2 regions of the Nocardiopsis sp. MT53 genome follow, and region 2 is predicted to be linked to the other one. Evidence: predicted binding sites of a transcription regulator. Region 2 holds the regulator's gene; the other holds the start of a gene.
What was found. Region 2 encodes LexA, which represses DNA repair genes until DNA is damaged. Its sites were predicted from a motif close to TCGAACANNTGTTCGA; they were not measured.

Region 1 (8,794 bases), 3.5 Mb from region 2:
ACCGCCTACCTGCCGGTGCCCCGCAAGGCCACGTTCCCGGGCCGCTACGGGGCGCCGGTGCACGCCAACGTCTACCCGCCCACCCACCCGGAGCACACGGAGGCGGGACCCGCGCCGTACGCGGTGTGGGTGCACGGCGGCCCGGTGTCGCACGCCACGACCGCGTTCGACCCCCTCAAGGCGTACTTCACCAGCCGGGGCATCGGCGTGGTGGACGTCAACTACGGCGGGTCCACCGGGTACGGGCGCTCCTACCGCAAGCGCCTGCACAAGGAGTGGGGCGTGGTGGACGTCGAGGACGTCACCGCGGTGGCCCGGGCCCTGGTGGAGCGGGGCGAGGCCGACCCGGAGCGGCTGGCGGTGCGCGGGCCGAGCGCGGGCGGGTACACGGCGCTGGTGGCGGTCACCGGGGACGTGTTCGCCTGCGGGGTGTCCTACTTCGGGGTGACCGACCTGCTGGGGCTGGTGCGCACCACCCACGACTTCGAGTCGCGGTTCCTGGACACGCTGGTGGGCCTGCTGCCGGGGTTCGTGGAGCGCTACCGGGAGCGTTCGCCGATCAACCTGGCCTCGGAGATCGACGTGCCGGTGCTGCTGCTCCAGGGCCTGGACGACCCGGTGGTGACCCCGGACCAGGCGTTCGCCATGGCGACGGCGCTGGGCGGGCGGAAGGTGCCGTACGCGCTGGTGGAGTTCGAGGGCGAGGCGCACGGGTTCACCGGGGAGAAGGCGCGCAGGGAGTCGCTGGAGGCCGAGCTGGCGCTGTACGCGCGGGTGTTCGGGTTCACGTCGGACGCGCCGCCGCTGGAGCTCGCCACCGAGCCGCCCGCCCCGCGACCCGAACCGGAGCCCGAACCCGAGCCAGTCCAGGCCCCGCCGGACGGCGCGGAGGCCCCCGGCGGGGAGCCCGCCCCGGAGCCGGACGCCGCGGCGCCGGTCGCCGGGCCGGCCGCCCGGACCCCCGAGGCCTGACCGCTCAGTCGGTCGGGACGCCGATGCGCAGCCGGTTGCCGTCGGGGTCGCGCAGCTCCAGCTCGCGGCCCCACGGCGCCTCCTCCACCGGGACGCCGAACTCGGCGGCCACGGCGTCGATGTCGTTCAGCCGCAGATAGACCAGGGTGTCCGGTCGCGCGTCTCCTTCGTGCTCCGACAGGAACAGCCGGACCCGCCCCCGGCGCACCTCGACGAACGCCGGGAACCCCGGCTCGAACCGGTGCTCCCAGCCGAACGCGAACCCCAGCCGCGTGTACCACCGCGCCGCCGCCTCCGCGTCGGCCACCCGCAGGATCGGGACGACCTCCTCGGTCATGTCGCCTCCTCCGTCACGAAACCGACCGTGGTCGCACTCCCGCGACCGCCGGTCGCGGTGGAGACGGCGGCCGGGGAAGGCCAGGCGCGCGGTCTCGACCGCACGGGCCGGGTCTGAGGCGAAGACCGCGTCGAAGTGCTCATTCCCCCGGCGCGCGCCCAGCTCGCGCGCCTGTCCCCGGCCCGGCGGGGAGGGCTCTCCGGGTCCCCGCCCCGTGGCGGTGCCCGCCTCTTTGTCGGTCGTGGTGGCGTGCGTCTCGTACACCGGGGTGAGACTCACTCCGGGAAGTCCGGGTCGAGGTCGAGGCCCTCAGCCTCCAGTTCCTCGCGGACGATCCGGTAGGACAGGCCGCCGCCGTAGCCCTTGCGGGCCAGGACGCCCAGGGCGCGGCGGACGCGGGTCTCGCGCTCGCGGCCGCGGCTGCCGGAGAGGCTGCGCCGGGCCAGGGCCCGGGCGGCGGCCGCCTCCTCCTCGTCGCCGAGTTCGGCGACCGCGTCGCGCACGGTCTCCTCGGCCACACCGCGGGTGCGCAGCTCACGGGTGAGCGCGGCACGGGACAGGCCCCGGCCGTGGTGGCGCGAGCTCACCCAGGCGCGGGAGAAGACGGCGTCATCCACCAGTCCGGCCCGCGTGCACTCCTCCATGACCACGGCCACGACCTCTTCCTCGTGGCCGCGGCGGAGCAGGCCGGCCTCCAGCTGCGCGGCGGTGCGCGGTTTGTGCGCGAGCATCCGCAGGGCCAGGGTGCGGGCCCTGTTCAGTGCCTTCTCCCCGCCGGACGACGGCGCGGCGTCGGGGCCGTCGCCGTCCGGCGGGGTGTCGGCCTCACGCATCCGTCGCGGGCGCCTTGACGGTGGTGGTCTTGGCCGGGGCCTTCTTGGCGGGGGCCTTGTCGGCGGCCGCCGGAGCCGCGGCGGGGACCGTCTTGTCGGCAGGGGCCTTGTCGGCGGCCGCGGCCTTGGGGTCCTCCGGACCCGAGGCGCTGTCGTCGCCGGTGGAGACGCCCAGCTTCTCCTTGATCTTCTTCTCGACCTCGTTGGCGATGTCGGAGTTGTCGCGCAGGAAGTTGCGCGCGTTCTCCTTGCCCTGGCCGAGCTGGGTGCCGTCGTAGGTGTACCAGGCGCCCGACTTGCGCACGATGCCGTGCTCCACGCCCAGGTCGATGAGGCTGCCCTCGCGGGAGACGCCCACCCCGTACAGGATGTCGAACTCGGCCTGCTTGAAGGGCGGCGCGACCTTGTTCTTGACGACCTTGACGCGGGTGCGGTTGCCGACCGCGTCGGTGCCGTCCTTGAGGGTCTCGATGCGGCGCACGTCCAGGCGCACCGACGAGTAGAACTTCAGCGCCCGGCCACCGCTGGTGGTCTCCGGGGAGCCGAACATCACGCCGACCTTCTCGCGGAGCTGGTTGATGAAGATCGCGGTGGTGCCGGTCTGGTTGAGCGCGCCGGCGATCTTGCGCAGCGCCTGCGACATGAGCCGGGCCTGCAGGCCGACGTGGCTGTCGCCCATCTCGCCCTCGATCTCGGCGCGGGGCACCAGGGCCGCCACGGAGTCGATGACGATGATGGAGACGGCGCCGGAGCGGATCAGCATGTCGACGATCTCCAGCGCCTGCTCGCCGGTGTCCGGCTGGGACAGCAGCAGGTTGTCGGTGTCGACGCCGATCTTCTTGGCGTACTCGGGGTCCAGCGCGTGCTCGGCGTCGACGAACGCGGCGATGCCGCCCAGCCGCTGCGCGTTGGCCACCGCGTGCAGCGCGACGGTGGTCTTACCGCTGGACTCGGGGCCGTACACCTCGATGATCCGGCCGCGCGGGATGCCGCCGATGCCCAGCGCCACGTCGAGGGCGATCGCCCCGGTGGGGATGGCCTCGATGGGCGGACGGTCGTCGTCGCCCAGGCGCATGACGGAGCCCTTGCCGAACTGCCGCTCGATCTGCGCGAGGGCGGTTTCGAGAGCCTTCTCTCGGTCTCCAGATGCCACGGGATACCCCTGTTGGGTCGATGCCTTCTTCTTCATGATGCGCACGACGCTACGCGGTCGGTCCGACAATCGCGATGTCCGGCGTCGGCCTGTGGAAAACCCAGCCTACCCGAACCCCTGTTCGATTTCCGTTCGAACGCGCGAACGCGTCCCCCCTCTTCTCCCCTGTGGTCAGCGCGCCGCGGCCGGGAGGTCGAACGCGTCGCAGACGGCCCGCCAGACCTCCTTGGCCGCGACCCCGTCGGCGAGCGCCCCCTCGACGGTGCGCGAGCCCAGCCCCTCGATCACGTAGTCCTTGGCCAGGCTCTGCGCGTACGCCTCGCCGAACTGCTCGTACATGTTGTGCCAGAAAACAGTCAGTCTCATCGGCCCCAGTATCGTCGATCCCCCGCTCCGGTGTCGGCCGTCGTCCACAGGCCGCCTCCCCGGAATCGTCGCCCCCGGGGTGCAGACTGAACGGATGACACCGTCCTTCTTCGGGCCCGCCACCCGGGCCTGGTTCGAACGCGCCTTCCCCGGCGGACCGACCCCGGCCCAGGAGGGCGCCTGGGCGTCGGTCGCGGGCGGGGAGGACACCCTCGTGGTGGCCCCGACCGGGTCGGGCAAGACGCTGGCGGCGTTCCTGTGGTCGCTGGACCGCCTGCTCTCCTCCCCGGTCCCCGAGGACCCGGCCCGCCGGTGCCGGGTGCTGTACGTCTCTCCCCTCAAGGCGCTGGCCGTGGACGTGGAGCGCAACCTGCGCGTCCCGCTGGCGGGCATCTCGGCGGCCGCCGCGGAGTCGGGCGCCCCGGTGTCCCCGGTGTCGGTGGGCGTGCGCACCGGCGACACCCCGGCGGACGAGCGGCGGCGGATGGCCACCCGGCCGCCGGACATCCTCATCACCACCCCCGAGTCGCTGTTCCTGGTGCTGACCTCGCGGGCCCGCGAGGGGCTGGCCGGGGTGGAGACGGTGATCGTGGACGAGGTGCACGCCCTGGCGGGCACCAAGCGCGGCGCCCACCTGGCCCTGAGCCTGGAGCGGCTGGAGGAGCTGGTGGACCGGCGCACCCTGCGGATCGGCCTGTCGGCGACGGTGCGCCCGGCGGAGACGGTCGCGGAGTTCCTGGGCGGCGCCGCGATCGTGGCGCCGCCGGACGCGCCGCACCTGGACCTGAGCGTGGCGGTGCCGGTGTTCGACATGGAGGAGCCCCACCTGCCCCCGCCGCCCCGGGCCCTGGGTCCCGGGGACCCGGAGGAGACCGGCGCGGAGGTGGAGCCGCCGAAGGCCCCCGGTCCCCCGGTCCCGGCGGACGCCTCCCCCGCGGGCGCCCCTCCGGCCGCGGGTCCCCCGGCCGGCGCCGGCTCGCTGTGGCCGCACCTGGAGCGCCGGGTGCTGGACCTGGTGGAGGAGCACCGGTCCACCATCGTGTTCACCAACGGCCGGCGGACCGCGGAGCGGCTGTGCGCCCGCCTCAACGACCTGTACGCCGAGCGCCACGGCGCCGACCTGCCGCCCGCGGAGGTGCCCGCGCTCGTCATCGCCCAGTCCGGGAGCAGCCGGGGCGCCGCGCCGGTCATCGCCCGCACCCACCACGGGTCGATGTCCAAGGCCGAACGGGCGGTGGTCGAGGACGACCTCAAGGCGGGGCGGCTGCGCTGCGTGGTGGCCACCTCCAGCCTGGAGCTGGGTGTGGACATGGGCGCGGTGGACCTGGTGGTGCAGGTGGCCGCGCCCCCGTCGGTGGCGTCCGGGCTCCAGCGGGTGGGGCGGGCCGGGCACCAGGTGGGCGGTACCTCGCGCGGGGTGTTCCTCCCGGCGTTCCGGGGCGACCTGCTCACGACGGCGGTGGCGGTGGAGCGGATGCGCGCGGGCGACATCGAACCGCTGCGCATGCCCCGGTCGCCGCTGGACGTGCTGGCCCAGCAGATCGTCGCGATGGTCGCGATGGACGAGTGGCCGGTGGCGGAGCTGGCCGCGGTGGTGCGGCGGGCCGCCCCGTTCTCCGACCTGGCCGACAGCGTGCTGGAGTCGGTCCTGGACATGCTGTCGGGCCGCTACCCCTCCGACGAGTTCGCCGAGCTGCGGCCCCGCCTGGTGTGGGACCGCCGGGAGGGCGTCCTGCGGGCCCGGCCCGACGCCCAGCGGCTGGCGGTGGTCGCCGGGGGCACCATCCCCGACCGGGGCATGTACACGGTGCACCTGGCCGGCGCGGAGGGCGCGGAACAGGACGGGACCGCGCCGAAGGCGTCCGTTGAGGGTGGTGGAGGGCGACGAGAAGGAGGGACCGCGCCGAAGGCGTCCGTTGAGGGTGGTGGAGGGCGACGAGAAGGAGGGACCGCGCCGAAGGCGTCCGTTGAGGGTGGTGGAGGGCGACGGGTGGGCCCGACCCGGGTCGGGGAGCTGGACGAGGAGATGGTGTACGAGTCCCGGGTGGGCGACGTGTTCGTCCTGGGCTCCACCACCTGGAGGATCGAGGGGATCACCGCCGACCGGGTGCTGGTCTCCCCGGCCCCGGGCCGGCCGGGCCGGATGCCGTTCTGGAAGGCCGATGCCCAGGGCCGCCCGGTGGAACTGGGCCGGGCCATCGGCGCGGCGGTGCGCAGGCTGGGCGAGGCGCCGCGGGAGGCGGCGGCGGAGTTCGCGGGGCTGGACCCGTGGGCGGCCCGCAACCTGGCGGCCTACGTCGGCGAGCAGCGGGACGCGACCGGTCACGTCCCCGACGACCGCACGGTGGTCATCGAGCGGTTCCGCGACCAGGTGGGCGACCGGCGGGTGGTGGTCCACTCGCCGCTGGGCGACCGCGTGCACGCCCCCTGGGCGCTGGCCGTCGCCGCGCGGATCCGGGAGCGGTACGGGGTGGAGAGCCGGGTGCTGCACGGGGACGACGGGATCGTGCTGAACCTGCCCGACACCGTGGGCGGCCTGGACGAACCGGGGGTGCTGGCCGAGCTGGTGGCGGTGGACCCCGAGACCGTGGAGGCGGTGGTCACCGACGAGCTGACCGGGTCGGCGCTGTTCGCGTCCCGGTTCCGCGAGTGCGCGGCCCGGGCGCTGCTGCTGCCGCGGCAGCGGCCGGACCGGCGGATGCCGCTGTGGCAGCAGCGGCTGCGCGCCTCGCACCTGCTGTCGGTGGCGGGCCGCTACGGGTCGTTCCCGATCGTGCTGGAGACGGCGCGCGAGTGCCTGCAGGACCTGTTCGACGTGCCCGCGCTGGTGGAGGTGCTGCGCGGGGTGCGCTCGCGCGACGTGCGCGTGGTGGAGGTGGAGACCGACCGGGCCTCGCCGTTCGCCCGGTCGCTGCTGATGGAGTACACGGCGGCGTTCCTGTACGAGGGGGACGCCCCGGCCGCCGAGGCGCGCGCCGGGGCTCTGGCCCTGGACCCGTCGCTGCTGTCGGACCTGCTGGGCCGCACCGACCTGCGGGACCTGCTGGACCCGGGGGTGGTGGCGGAGGTGGACGGCCTGCTCCAGCGCACCGCCGCCCCGGTGCGCGACGGGGAGGCCGCGGCCGACCTGCTGCGGGAGCTGGGGCCGCTGACGACGGCGGAGGCCGCCGCCCGGGGCGTGCGCGCGGAGTGGCTGGCCGCCCTGGAGGAGGAGGGCCGCGCGGTGCGGATGCCGCTGCCCGGCGCCGTGGAGCCGCCCGCGCCCGCCGGGGGCGACGCGGCCGGGCCCGGCCCGGCGGCGCCCGCCCCGGACGGGGGCGGGCCGGTGGAGCGGTGGTGCGCGGTGGAGGACGTCGCGCGGCTGCGGGACGCGCTGGGGGTGCCGGCGGCCCCGGGGGTCCCGCGGGCGCTGCTGGAGCCCGCGGCCGATCCGGTGCGCGACCTGGTCTCCAGGTACGCGCGCACGCACGGGCCGTTCACCACCGCCGCGGCCGCCGCCCGGCTGGGCCTGGGCGAGGAGGCCGTCGCCGGGATGCTGCGGGTGCTGGCCCGGGAGGGGCGGGTCTCGCGGGGCGGGTTCCGCCCCGGGGGCACCGGGACGGAGTGGTGCGACGCCGACGTGCTGCGCCGCCTGCGGCGGGGGTCGATCGCCCGGCTGCGGGCGGAGGTGGAGCCGGTCGACCCGGCGGCGCTGGCCCGGTTCGCCCCGGCCTGGCAGCGGGCGGTGCCCGGCGAGCGGTGGCGCGGGCCGGACGCGGTGTTCGAGGCGGTGGAGTCGCTGCGCGGAGCGCCCGTCCCGGCCTCGGCGCTGGAGTCGCTGGTGCTGCCCTCCCGGGTGGAGGGCTACGAGCCGCGGATGCTGGACGAGCTCACCCAGGCCGGGGACGTGGTATGGGCGGGCGCCGGTCCGCTGCCCGGCGGGGACGGCCGGATCGTCCTGCTCCCCGCGGACGAGGCGGCGGAGCTGGCACCCGCCCCGGTGCTCCCCGAGCCGGATTCGCCGGAGCACGCGGTGCTGTCCGCGCTGCGCGAGGGCGGCGCGCTGTTCTTCCGCGACCTCGCCGACCGGGTGACCCGCGACGGCGGGATCGGCGCCCCCTCGGACGCCGACCTGGTGGCGGCGCTGTGGTCGCTGGTCTGGAACGGCGTGGTCGCCAACGACACCCTGGCCCCGGTGCGCGCCCTCCTGGGCGCCGGCGACCCGGTGCGGCCCCCGCGGAGGCCGCGGCCGGGCCGGGCCCCGCGGGCGGTGCTGCCGACCCGGTCGGGGCCGCCGACGGCGGCGGGCCGCTGGTCGGTGCTGCCCGAGCGGGAGCCCGACCCCACCCGGCGGGTCCTGGCGTCGGTGCAGGCCCGGCTGGAGCGGCAGGGCCTGCTGGTCAAGGGCTGGCAGGGCGGCGGCATCTCCCCGGACGAGTACTGGGTGCTGCGGTCGATGGAGGAGGCCGGGCGGGTGCGCCGCGGCTACTTCGTGGCGGGGCTGGGCGGCGCCCAGTTCGCCCTGCCCGGCGCGGTGGACCGCCTGCGGGCGCTGGCCGGGGAGAACCGGGGCGGGGCGGTGGCGCCGGTGGTGCTGGCCGCCGACGACCCGGCCAACCCGTTCGGCCGCGAACTGCCCTGGCCGGAGGCGGGCGAGGGCGGCCGCCCGGCGCGGACGGCGGGTGCCGTGGTGGTGGTCGACGACGGGCGGCCCACCCTCTACACGGGCCGGGGCGGGCGCTCCGCGCTCACCCTGGGGGCCTCCCCGCACGAGCTGGCCAGGGCCGCGGCCGCCCTGGCCGAGGTGGTGCGCACCGGCGCGCTGGGCACGGTGACGGTGGAGCGGGCCGACGGGGCCGAGGTGTTCGGGACGCCGCTGGACGCCGCTCTGGTGTCCGCCGGGTTCCACGCCACCCCCAGGGGGCTGCGGCTGCGCCCGTGAAAAACCCCTGGTGGCGGTGTTCGGGCCCGGGCATGATGGCGGGCGTTCACACAGGGGGGAGCACGATGGAGATCAGGCCGATGGGGCCCGGGGACGAGGCGGGCGCGGTGGCGGCGTCGCTGGCCGCGGACACGCTGTTCGCGCAGGCCGGGGTGGTGCTGCCGCCGGACGATCCGCGCGAGGTGTTCGAGCACGCCGAGCGGGTCCTGGTG
Region 2 (8,794 bases):
TCGTCCAGGGGCGCTGTGAGCGCTGCGGCACCGAGGTCGTGCGCCGCAGCCTGAACCAGTGGTACTTCAAGATCACCGACTACGCGCAGCGCCTGCTGGACGACATGGACCAGCTGGAGGGCGGCAACTGGCCGGACGAGATCCTGGCCATGCAGCGCAACTGGATCGGCCGCTCCACCGGCGCGGACGTCGACTTCGCCATCGAGGGGCGCGAGGAGCCGGTCACCGTCTTCACGACCCGGCCCGACACCCTGTACGGCGCCACCTTCTTCGTGGTGGCCGCCGACGCCGACCTGGCCGACGAGCTGTGCGCCCCCGAGCAGCGCGAGGCCTTCGAGGCCTACCGCTCCGAGGTCGCCAAGCTCTCCGACATCGAGCGCCAGACCACCGAGCGCCCCAAGACCGGCGTCTTCCTGGGCCGTTACGCGGTCAACCCGGTCAACGGCGAGCGCATGCCCGTCTGGGCCGCCGACTACGTCCTGGCCGACTACGGCCACGGCGCCATCATGGCCGTCCCCGCCCACGACCAGCGCGACCTGGACTTCGCCCTGGCCTTCGGCCTGCCCGTGCGCGTCGTCGTCGAGACCGGCGAGCCCGACCCCGCCGAGACCGGCGTCGCCACCGCCGGCGAGGGCAGCCTGCGCGACTCCGGCCCCCTGGACGGCCTGTCCAAGGCCGAGGCCATCGAGCGCATCATCGGCGTCCTGGAGGAGCGCGGCACCGGCCGCGGCACCGTCAACTACCGCCTGCGCGACTGGCTGCTGTCCCGCCAGCGCTACTGGGGCACGCCCATCCCGATCATCCACTGCCCCGCCTGCGGCCAGGTGCCCGTCCCCGACGAGCAGCTGCCCGTCACCCTGCCCGAGCTCAAGGGCGCCGAGCTGGCCCCCAAGGGCGTGTCCCCGCTGGCCTCCGCCACCGACTGGGTCAACGTCGACTGCCCGTCCTGCGGCGGCCCCGCCCAGCGCGACACCGACACCATGGACACCTTCGTGGACTCGTCCTGGTACTTCCTGCGCTACATCTCGCCGCACCTGGACACCGCGCCCTTCGACTCCGACCTGGTCAACGAGTGGGGCCCCGTCGACCACTACATCGGCGGCAAGGAGCACGCGACGCTGCACCTGATGTACGCGCGCTTCTTCACCAAGGTCCTGCACGACATGGGCATGGTGTCCTTCACCGAGCCGTTCCGCCGCCTGACCAACCAGGGCCAGGTCATCAACCAGGGCCGGGCCATGTCCAAGTCCCTGGGCAACGGCGTCGACCTGGGCAAGGAGATCGACGCCTACGGCGTCGACGCGGTCCGGCTGACCATGCTGTTCGCCAGCCCGCCCGAGGAGGACGTCGACTGGGCCGACGTGTCCGTCGTCGCCGCCCAGAAGTTCCTCAACCGGGCCTACCGGGTGATGAACGAGGCCGGTGCCGCCTCCAAGCCCGGCGCCGACCCGGCCGCCGGCGACATCGAGCTGCGCCGCGCCACCCACCACGCCATCGACCAGGTCACCAACCTGATCGAGGCCAAGCGGTTCAACGTGGCCATCGCCCGCGTCATGGAGCTGGTCTCCGCCGCCCGCAAGGCCATCGACTCCGGCCCCGGCGCCGCCGACCCGGCGGTGCGCGAGGCCGCCGAGTTCGTGGCCGTCGCCCTGTCCCTGTTCGCCCCCTACGTGGCGGAGGAGGGCTGGGAGCGGCTGGGCCACACCGGCACCGTCGCCGTCGGGAACTGGCCCGAGGCCGACCCCTCCCTGCTGGTCCAGGAGACCGTGACCTGTGTCGTGCAGGTGCAGAGCAAGGTCCGTGACAAGCTGTCCGTTGCGCCCGACATCGACCCGGCCGAACTGGAAAGGCTCGCGCTGGCGTCAGAGAAGGCGCAGGGCTTCATCGGCGACAAGCAGATCCGCAAGGTGATCGTGCGCGCGCCGAAACTGGTGAACATCGTCGTCGGCTGACCACCGCGACGGCGGCCGCGACCCGCGGCCGCCGTCGCACCTCGGTCGACCGGCGGCCGGACAGGGAGGCGGTGACCGGTTGGGTCCCCTCGCACGGGCGGGTGTGATCGCGGCGGGCGCGGTGGTGGTGTCCGCGTTGGCGATCGGCGGCGGCCTGTGGGCCGCGCAGGACGACCCGGACCGACCCCACCCCGGGGACGTCCACACCGCCGCGCCCGACTGCGGCGACCTCGGAGAACTGCTCGACGAGCACCTGCCCGGCGCGGTCCGCGACCTCGCCGAGCGCGGGCCGCTCACCGGCGGTGAGGGCACCGTGTGCCGGTGGACCTCCGCCGGGACCTCCGACACCCCCCGCCAGGGCGTCCTGCGGGTGGAGTACTCCGCCCTGTTCACGGACTCCACCGCCGAGGAGCCCGTCTCCGGCGAGGACCGGGTGAGCGCGGCCGCCACCGCGCTGGCCCCCGACGCCGCCGAGACCGTGGACCTGTCCACCGGCCGGGGCCTGGTGTGGCGCGGCGGCTCCGGCGACACCGAGCTCGCCTTCTGGGCCGACAACCTGCTGGTCCGGGTCTCCTACACGGCCGTCACCGGCGGCGAACCCGTCTCCCCCGACGAGGGCCGGGCCACCGCGGTCGCCTTCGCCGAACGGATCGGAGCCTCCCTGTGATGCCCCCCGGGCAGCCGCCCGAGACCGTGCCCTCCAGCCAGCCGCAGAGCCGGGGCTGCGCCACCGCCGGTGTGGTCGCCCTCGCCCTCCTGCTGCTCTCCGCCGCGGGCGGCGCCGCCTGGTACGTGCTGACCCGCGAGGACCCCGAGACCGGCGTGTACGACGCGGCCCCCGGCTGCGAGGTCGGTGAGACCGAGGCCCTGGACGCCCGGGTGCCCGAGCGCGAGCTCGCCCTGGAGGAGCCCGTCGGCGGCGCAGCCGACCCCTTCGGCCAGGGCTGGCAGTGCCGCTGGGCCACACCCGGCGGCGACGGCGACTCCGTCCCCGCCACCGCCACCCTCGTCATGGTGGCCGCGCCCAACCCGGGCGGGGTGGTCACCGCGCGGGAGAACTTCGCCGAGACCACCGGGGCCCAGAGCACCTCCCCGGTCGACGACCTGGGGGAGGAGGCGGTGACCTGGCTCGACGAGACCGGTTACACCACCTCCTGCGTGGCGGTGCGGGTGTCCAACCTCTACCTGGAGACCTGCTACTCGGCCGCCGCCGGGTACGACGGCCGCGAACCCGCCGACGAGGAGCGCCTCTCCGCCGGCGCCGAGGAGATCGCCCGCGCCACCGTGGACGCCCTTCCCGAGGAGATCACCACCGAGGACGACTGACCCCGCCCCGGCGGGTCGGGCCGCGGTGACGGACGCGCCGTCACCGCGGCCCGCCGGTCACCAGGCGGTGTCGACGAACTCCGCCAGCGCCGGGGCGACCTGCGGGGCGAAGGGGCGCTCGGCGTCCAGCACCGTCGCCCCCGGCCCGTCCTCGTAGACGCGGAAGATGTGGTCGGCGTCGGGGATGTCCACCCGCTCGGCCCGGGGCAGGCCGGTCATCAGCCGGTCCACCTCCTCGCCGGTGACCTGGGCGTCGGCCTCGCCCCACAGCACCAGGACCGGGGTGTCCTCGGGCAGTTCCGCGGCCAGCTCCACCGGGTCCATCCGGTCCATCCGGGCCAGGAACCCGGCGTTCTGCGGCGAGTACAGGGTGCCGACGACGCCGGTGAGGTCGTCGGGGACCTCCCGGCCGCCGCGCACCGCGGCCCGCCCGGCGCGGGCGTCGGAGAGCATGGTCACCGCCTCCGTCTCGGTGAGCTGCCCAGCCGCCTCGACCGCGCGCACCTGCTCGGTGAGCTGGCGGTCCAGCACGTCCAGGTAGCGGTCGCCCACCGGTGCGGCCAGCACCAGGGCCGGCGCGGCGTCCACCAGGGTGTGGGCGCGCAGCGCGTAGAGGGAGCCCTCGCTGTGTCCGACCACCGCGGTGCGGGCCGGGTCCACCTCGCTCTGCCCCACCAGCGCCTCGTAGGCAGCGGCCATCTGGGCGTCGAACACGTCCGGGTCCACCGGGGCCTCCGGGTCGAGGCCGCCCAGTCCGGTCTCGCCGCTGCCGAGCTTGTCGTAGCGCAGGGAGGCCACCCCCGAATCGGCCAGGAGGCGGGCGAAGTTGAGGTTGGTGTTCGCGTCGGGGCGCATGTCGGCGTTGCCGTCGCGGTCGGTGGGGCCGCTGCCCGAGACGATCAGCGCGCCCGGGACCGGGCCGGACGTGTCCGCGGGCAGGGTGAGGGTGGCGAACACCTCGATCCCGTCCACGGTGAAGCTCAGCTCACGCTCGGAACCCGCCACCCCGGGCGGCGGGGCGGCCTCCTCCCCGGCCGGAGCGCAGGCGGAGGTCGACAGCAGGGCCGCGGCCGCGGCGACCGCCACGGCGCGCCCTCGGGCACGCGGGAAGACGAGGGAAGCGAACACCCCCATAGCCTAGGCGCCCGGGAGGACGCCCGACGCCCCGGGCGGCCCGGAGCGGCGGGGGCCGCCACCGGTGTCCGGGACGGCCACCGGCCGCCGCGGCGGCCCGCCGGTCGCACCCGTGGCCCCGCACGGGTGCGACATGTCCCGTACCGCCCGCGGACCCGCGCCCGGTCCCGCCCGGCGGGGCGGACCGGCCGGGGGGCGACCGGGGGCGTATCGCTCAGACCCGGCGCATCACGGTGACGACCTTGCCCAGGATGGTGGCCGCGTCGCCGTTGATCGGCTCGTAGGCGTCGTTGCGCGGCATCAGCCACACGTGCCCGTCCTCGGTGCGGCGCAGCACCTTGACCGTGGCCTCCTCGTCCAGCAGCGCCGCGACGATGTCCCCGTTCTCGGCGTCCGGCTGCTGGCGGACCACCACCATGTCCCCGTCGGTGATGGCGGCGTCGGTCATCGAGTCGCCGACCACGGTGAGCATGAACAGCCGGCCCTCGCCGACCAGCTGCCGCGGCAGCGACAGCACGTCCTCCACCGACTCCTCGGCCAGGATCGGGCCGCCCGCGGCGATCCGCCCCACCAGGGGCACCCGGGCGGCGTGCGCCGGGTCGGACTCCTCGGCGGCGACCAGCGCGCGCACCCCGGGGCGGCCCGGCTGGCGCAGCTCCACGGCCCGCGGCCGGTTCTGGTCGCGGTACAGGTAGCCCTTGCGCTGGAGCACCTTGAGCTGGTGCGCGACGCTGGAGGGGCTGGACAGGCCGACCGACTCCCCGATCTCCCTGATCGACGGCGGGTAGCCGCGCTCGCGCAGGTACCGCTGGATACAGTTCAGGACGCTCTGCTGGCGGGCGGTGAGCTTGGGCGCCTCCTCGGGCGCGCCCGCCTCGCCCACGGGCGCGAGAACGGTGGTGGTTGCGGAATCCAGGGGTCCGGGATTCTCCTCCGGCACGGCCGGCCTCCTCGGCATCGGTTCGGTCAGGGCCTGCTTGCACGACTGGCCACCACCGGTCTGCGACCGCTCCGGACCCTGTGTCCACGTGATGGCGAAACCGGCGTGAAATCAAGGCCAACGTTAGTCGTTGCGCACGGTGATATCAAACAAGCGTTCGAGGCCTGTGGACAATTGCCGAGAGGATTTTCCGCGGCGCTTTTCCGGCCTCACTTACGTGTGTACACGTGTTCACGTCGCGTCGCCCCCGGAATGGCGGAAGATGTGCCGTCGGGTTCGAGAACGGGGGGATGCGGGGCGGATCACCCCCGGGCAAGGGGTCGACCGAAAACCCCGAGCCGCGCCGTGGAAGGGGATTCGCGGCGATATCCTGGGCGGCGCGCGGCTGTGACACGCGGGGCGCGCGAAAGTTGCGGTTCGTCCGACCCTCCGACTAGGTTCGACCACAACATCTGGTGTCGCTGTTTGAGGCGTCGGCCCAGGAGTTGTGGTTAAGTAGACCCAGGGTTGTCAGTTCGGCGAGGGAAGCAGGTGAGCCGGGATGCACTGTCCGTTCTGCCGCCATCCGGACACCCGGGTGATCGACAGCAGGTCCACCGACGACGGCGCGGCCATCCGCCGCCGCCGTTCCTGTCCTGCCTGCGAACGCCGTTTCACCACACAGGAGACCGTCCTGCTGATGGTCGCCAAGCGCTCCGGCGTCACCGAGCCCTTCAGCCGGACCAAGATCATCGCCGGGGTCCGCCGGGCCTGCCAGGGCCGCCCGGTCTCCGAGGACGCGCTGGCCAAGCTCGGCCAGCAGGTCGAGGAGGAGATCCGCGGCCGAGGCGTCGCGGAGGTCCCGGCCCACGAGATCGGCCTGGCCATCCTGGGCCCCATGCGCGACCTCGACGAGGTCGCCTACCTGCACTTCGCCAGTGTCTACCGCGGTTTCGAGAGCCTCGCCGACTTCGAGGCCGAGATCGCCAGCCTGCGCAGCGACCGCGAGGCCGAGGCCCGGGCCAAGGAAGAGGCCGACACCACGGCCTGACGCACCGCTCCCCGGGGGCGCCGAGGGAACGCCCCCGAGCAACGGTTCCGCGCGCGGGCCGCGCCCGCGCCCTATCTTCGGGGGACTCCGCCATGACGGAAACCACCAGCGGATCGACGGGACGCAAGGGCAAGGGGAGGCGCAAGGGGCTGAAGATCCCGCGGATCTTCACCACCGAAGGCGTTCATCCCTACGACACCCTGGAATGGGAGCGCCGGGACGTCGTCATGACGAACTGGCGCGACGGAACGGTGAACTTCGAACAGCGCGGGGTCGAGTTCCCCTCGACCTGGTCGATGAACGCCACACAGATCGTCGCCGGGAAATACTTCCGGGGCGCGCTCGGCACCCCGGAACGGGAGTGGAGCCTCAAACAGCTCATCGACCGGGTCGTCGGCGTCTACACCCGCACCGGCCGCGAGCACGGGTACTTCGCCGGCGAGGCCGACGCCGAGGTCTTCGACCACGAACTCAAGTACGCGCTCGCCCACCAGCTCTTCAGCTTCAACTCACCCGTGTGGTTCAACGTCGGAACCCGCGCGAAGGCCCAGGTGAGCGCCTGCTTCATCCTGTCGGTCGACGACACCATGGAGTCGATCCTCGACTGGTACAAGGAGGAGGGGATCATCTTCAAGGGCGGCTCGGGGGCGGGGGTCAACCTCTCCCGGATCCGCTCCAGCAGAGAACTGCTCTCCTCCGGGGGCAGCGCCTCGGGGCCCGTGTCGTTCATGCGCGGCGCCGACGCCTCCGCGGGCACCATCAAGTCCGGCGGGGCCACCCGGCGGGCCGCCAAGATGGTGGTGCTCGACGTCGACCACCCCGACATCGGGGAGTTCATCGACACCAAGGCGCACGAGGAGCGCAAGATCCGGGCATTGCGCGACGCCGGGTTCGACATGGACCTGGGCGGCGCCGACATGGCCAGCGTCCAGTACCAGAACGCCAACAACTCGGTGCGGGTCTCCGACGCGTTCATGCGCGCCGTCGAGGACGGCGGGCGCTTCGGCCTGGTCGCCCGCACCACCGGCGAGGTCGTCGACGAGGTCGACGCCAAGGCCCTGTTCCACCGCATGGCCGAGGCCGCCTGGGAGTGCGCCGACCCGGGCGTCCAGTACGACGACACCATCCAGGACTGGCACACCACCCCCGAGTCCGGACGTATCACCGCCAGCAACCCGTGCTCGGAATACCTCCATTTGGACGATTCGTCCTGCAACCTGGCGTCGATCAACCTGCTCGCGTTCCTGCGCGAGGACGGCACGTTCGACGTGGAGGGGTTCACCCGGCTGACGGAGCTGGTCATCACCGCGATGGACATCTCCATCACGTTCGCCGACTTCCCCACAGAGAAGATCGCCGAGACCACCCGCGCCTACCGCCAGCTCGGCATCGGCTACGCCAACCTCGGCGCCCTGCTCATGGCCACCGGCCACGCCTACGACTCCGAGGGCGGGCGCGCCGTCGCCGCCGCGATCACCTCGCTGATGACCGGCGTCGCCTACCGGCGCAGCGCCGAGCTGGCCGGTGCGGTGGGCCCCTACGAGGGCTACCGGCGCAACGAGGCGTCCCACATCCGCGTCATGCGCAAGCACGCCGCCGCCAACGGCGCCCTGCGCACCGTCGGCGCCCTGGAGGAGCCGATCCACGCCGCCGCCACCCGCGCCTGGGCCGACTGCCTGGAGACCGGAGAACGCCACGGCTGGCGCAACGCCCAGGCGAGCCTCCTCGCGCCCACGGGGTGCCTGACCGGGGACACCCTGGTCACCACCGACCGGGGGCTGACCCGGCTGACCGAGCTGGGCGATGTGCACGGCCCCCGCTGGCAGGACCTGTCCGCCACCGTCTCCACGGACGAGGGACCGAGGCGGGCCACGAAGTTCTACGTCAACGGCGAGGCGCCCACCCGCCGCATCGTCACCGAGGGCGGCTACCGGCTCCAGGGAACGCACACCCACCGGATCAAGGTGGTGGACGCGGACGGGGCCTGGAGGTGGAAGCGCTTCGCGGACATCTCCGAGGGCGACCTCGTCCCGCTGCAGATGGGGACCCTCGTCGGCGTCCCGCGGAACGTGGCGCTGCCGGTCCTGGACCAGGCCTACTACACGGGCGACCGGGGGGTCACCGTCCCCGACACGGTCGATGAGGAGCTGGCCGAACTCGTCGGCTACTTCATGGGGGACGGCAGCCTGCACGCCGAGGGGATCCGGCTCTGCGTCGCCGACACCGACGAGGACGTCGCCGAACGCCTGGCCGTCCTGGCCAAAGGCTGCTTCGGGCTGGTCCCGAAGGTGACGCGCAGGCAGGGCTACCTGGAGGTCCTGCTCTCCTCGGTCCGGCTGGCCCGGTGGTGGAAGGCGGCCGGGTTCGCCAAGGGATCGCCCGGACAGGACCACACGGGCAAGGGGTGGACGC

Region 1: recA (recombinase RecA) is a predicted target of LexA. The motif match lies at 3,405-3,420, and genes of this name have one in related genera.

Annotation. Positions count from the first base shown of each region.
Region 1 covers NZ_CP080599.1:323,607-332,400, forward strand. Annotated here, with positions in the region: gene K1J57_RS01385 (prolyl oligopeptidase family serine peptidase) at 1-972, shown strand, start outside; gene K1J57_RS33265 (glyoxalase superfamily protein) at 977-1,309, opposite strand; partial or broken gene K1J57_RS34115 (histidine phosphatase family protein) at 1,385-1,588, opposite strand; gene K1J57_RS01395 (regulatory protein RecX) at 1,585-2,142, opposite strand; gene recA (recombinase RecA) at 2,135-3,295, opposite strand; gene K1J57_RS01405 (DUF3046 domain-containing protein) at 3,467-3,661, opposite strand; gene K1J57_RS01410 (DEAD/DEAH box helicase) at 3,756-8,582, shown strand; gene K1J57_RS01415 (GNAT family N-acetyltransferase) at 8,663-8,794, shown strand, end outside.
Region 2 covers NZ_CP080599.1:3,975,865-3,984,658, forward strand. Annotated here, with positions in the region: gene leuS (leucine--tRNA ligase) at 1-1,952, shown strand, start outside; gene K1J57_RS17785 (hypothetical protein) at 2,032-2,619, shown strand; gene K1J57_RS17790 (hypothetical protein) at 2,619-3,278, shown strand; gene K1J57_RS17795 (S9 family peptidase) at 3,336-4,412, opposite strand; gene lexA (transcriptional repressor LexA) at 4,627-5,352, opposite strand; gene nrdR (transcriptional regulator NrdR) at 5,894-6,382, shown strand; gene K1J57_RS17810 (vitamin B12-dependent ribonucleotide reductase) at 6,475-8,794, shown strand, end outside.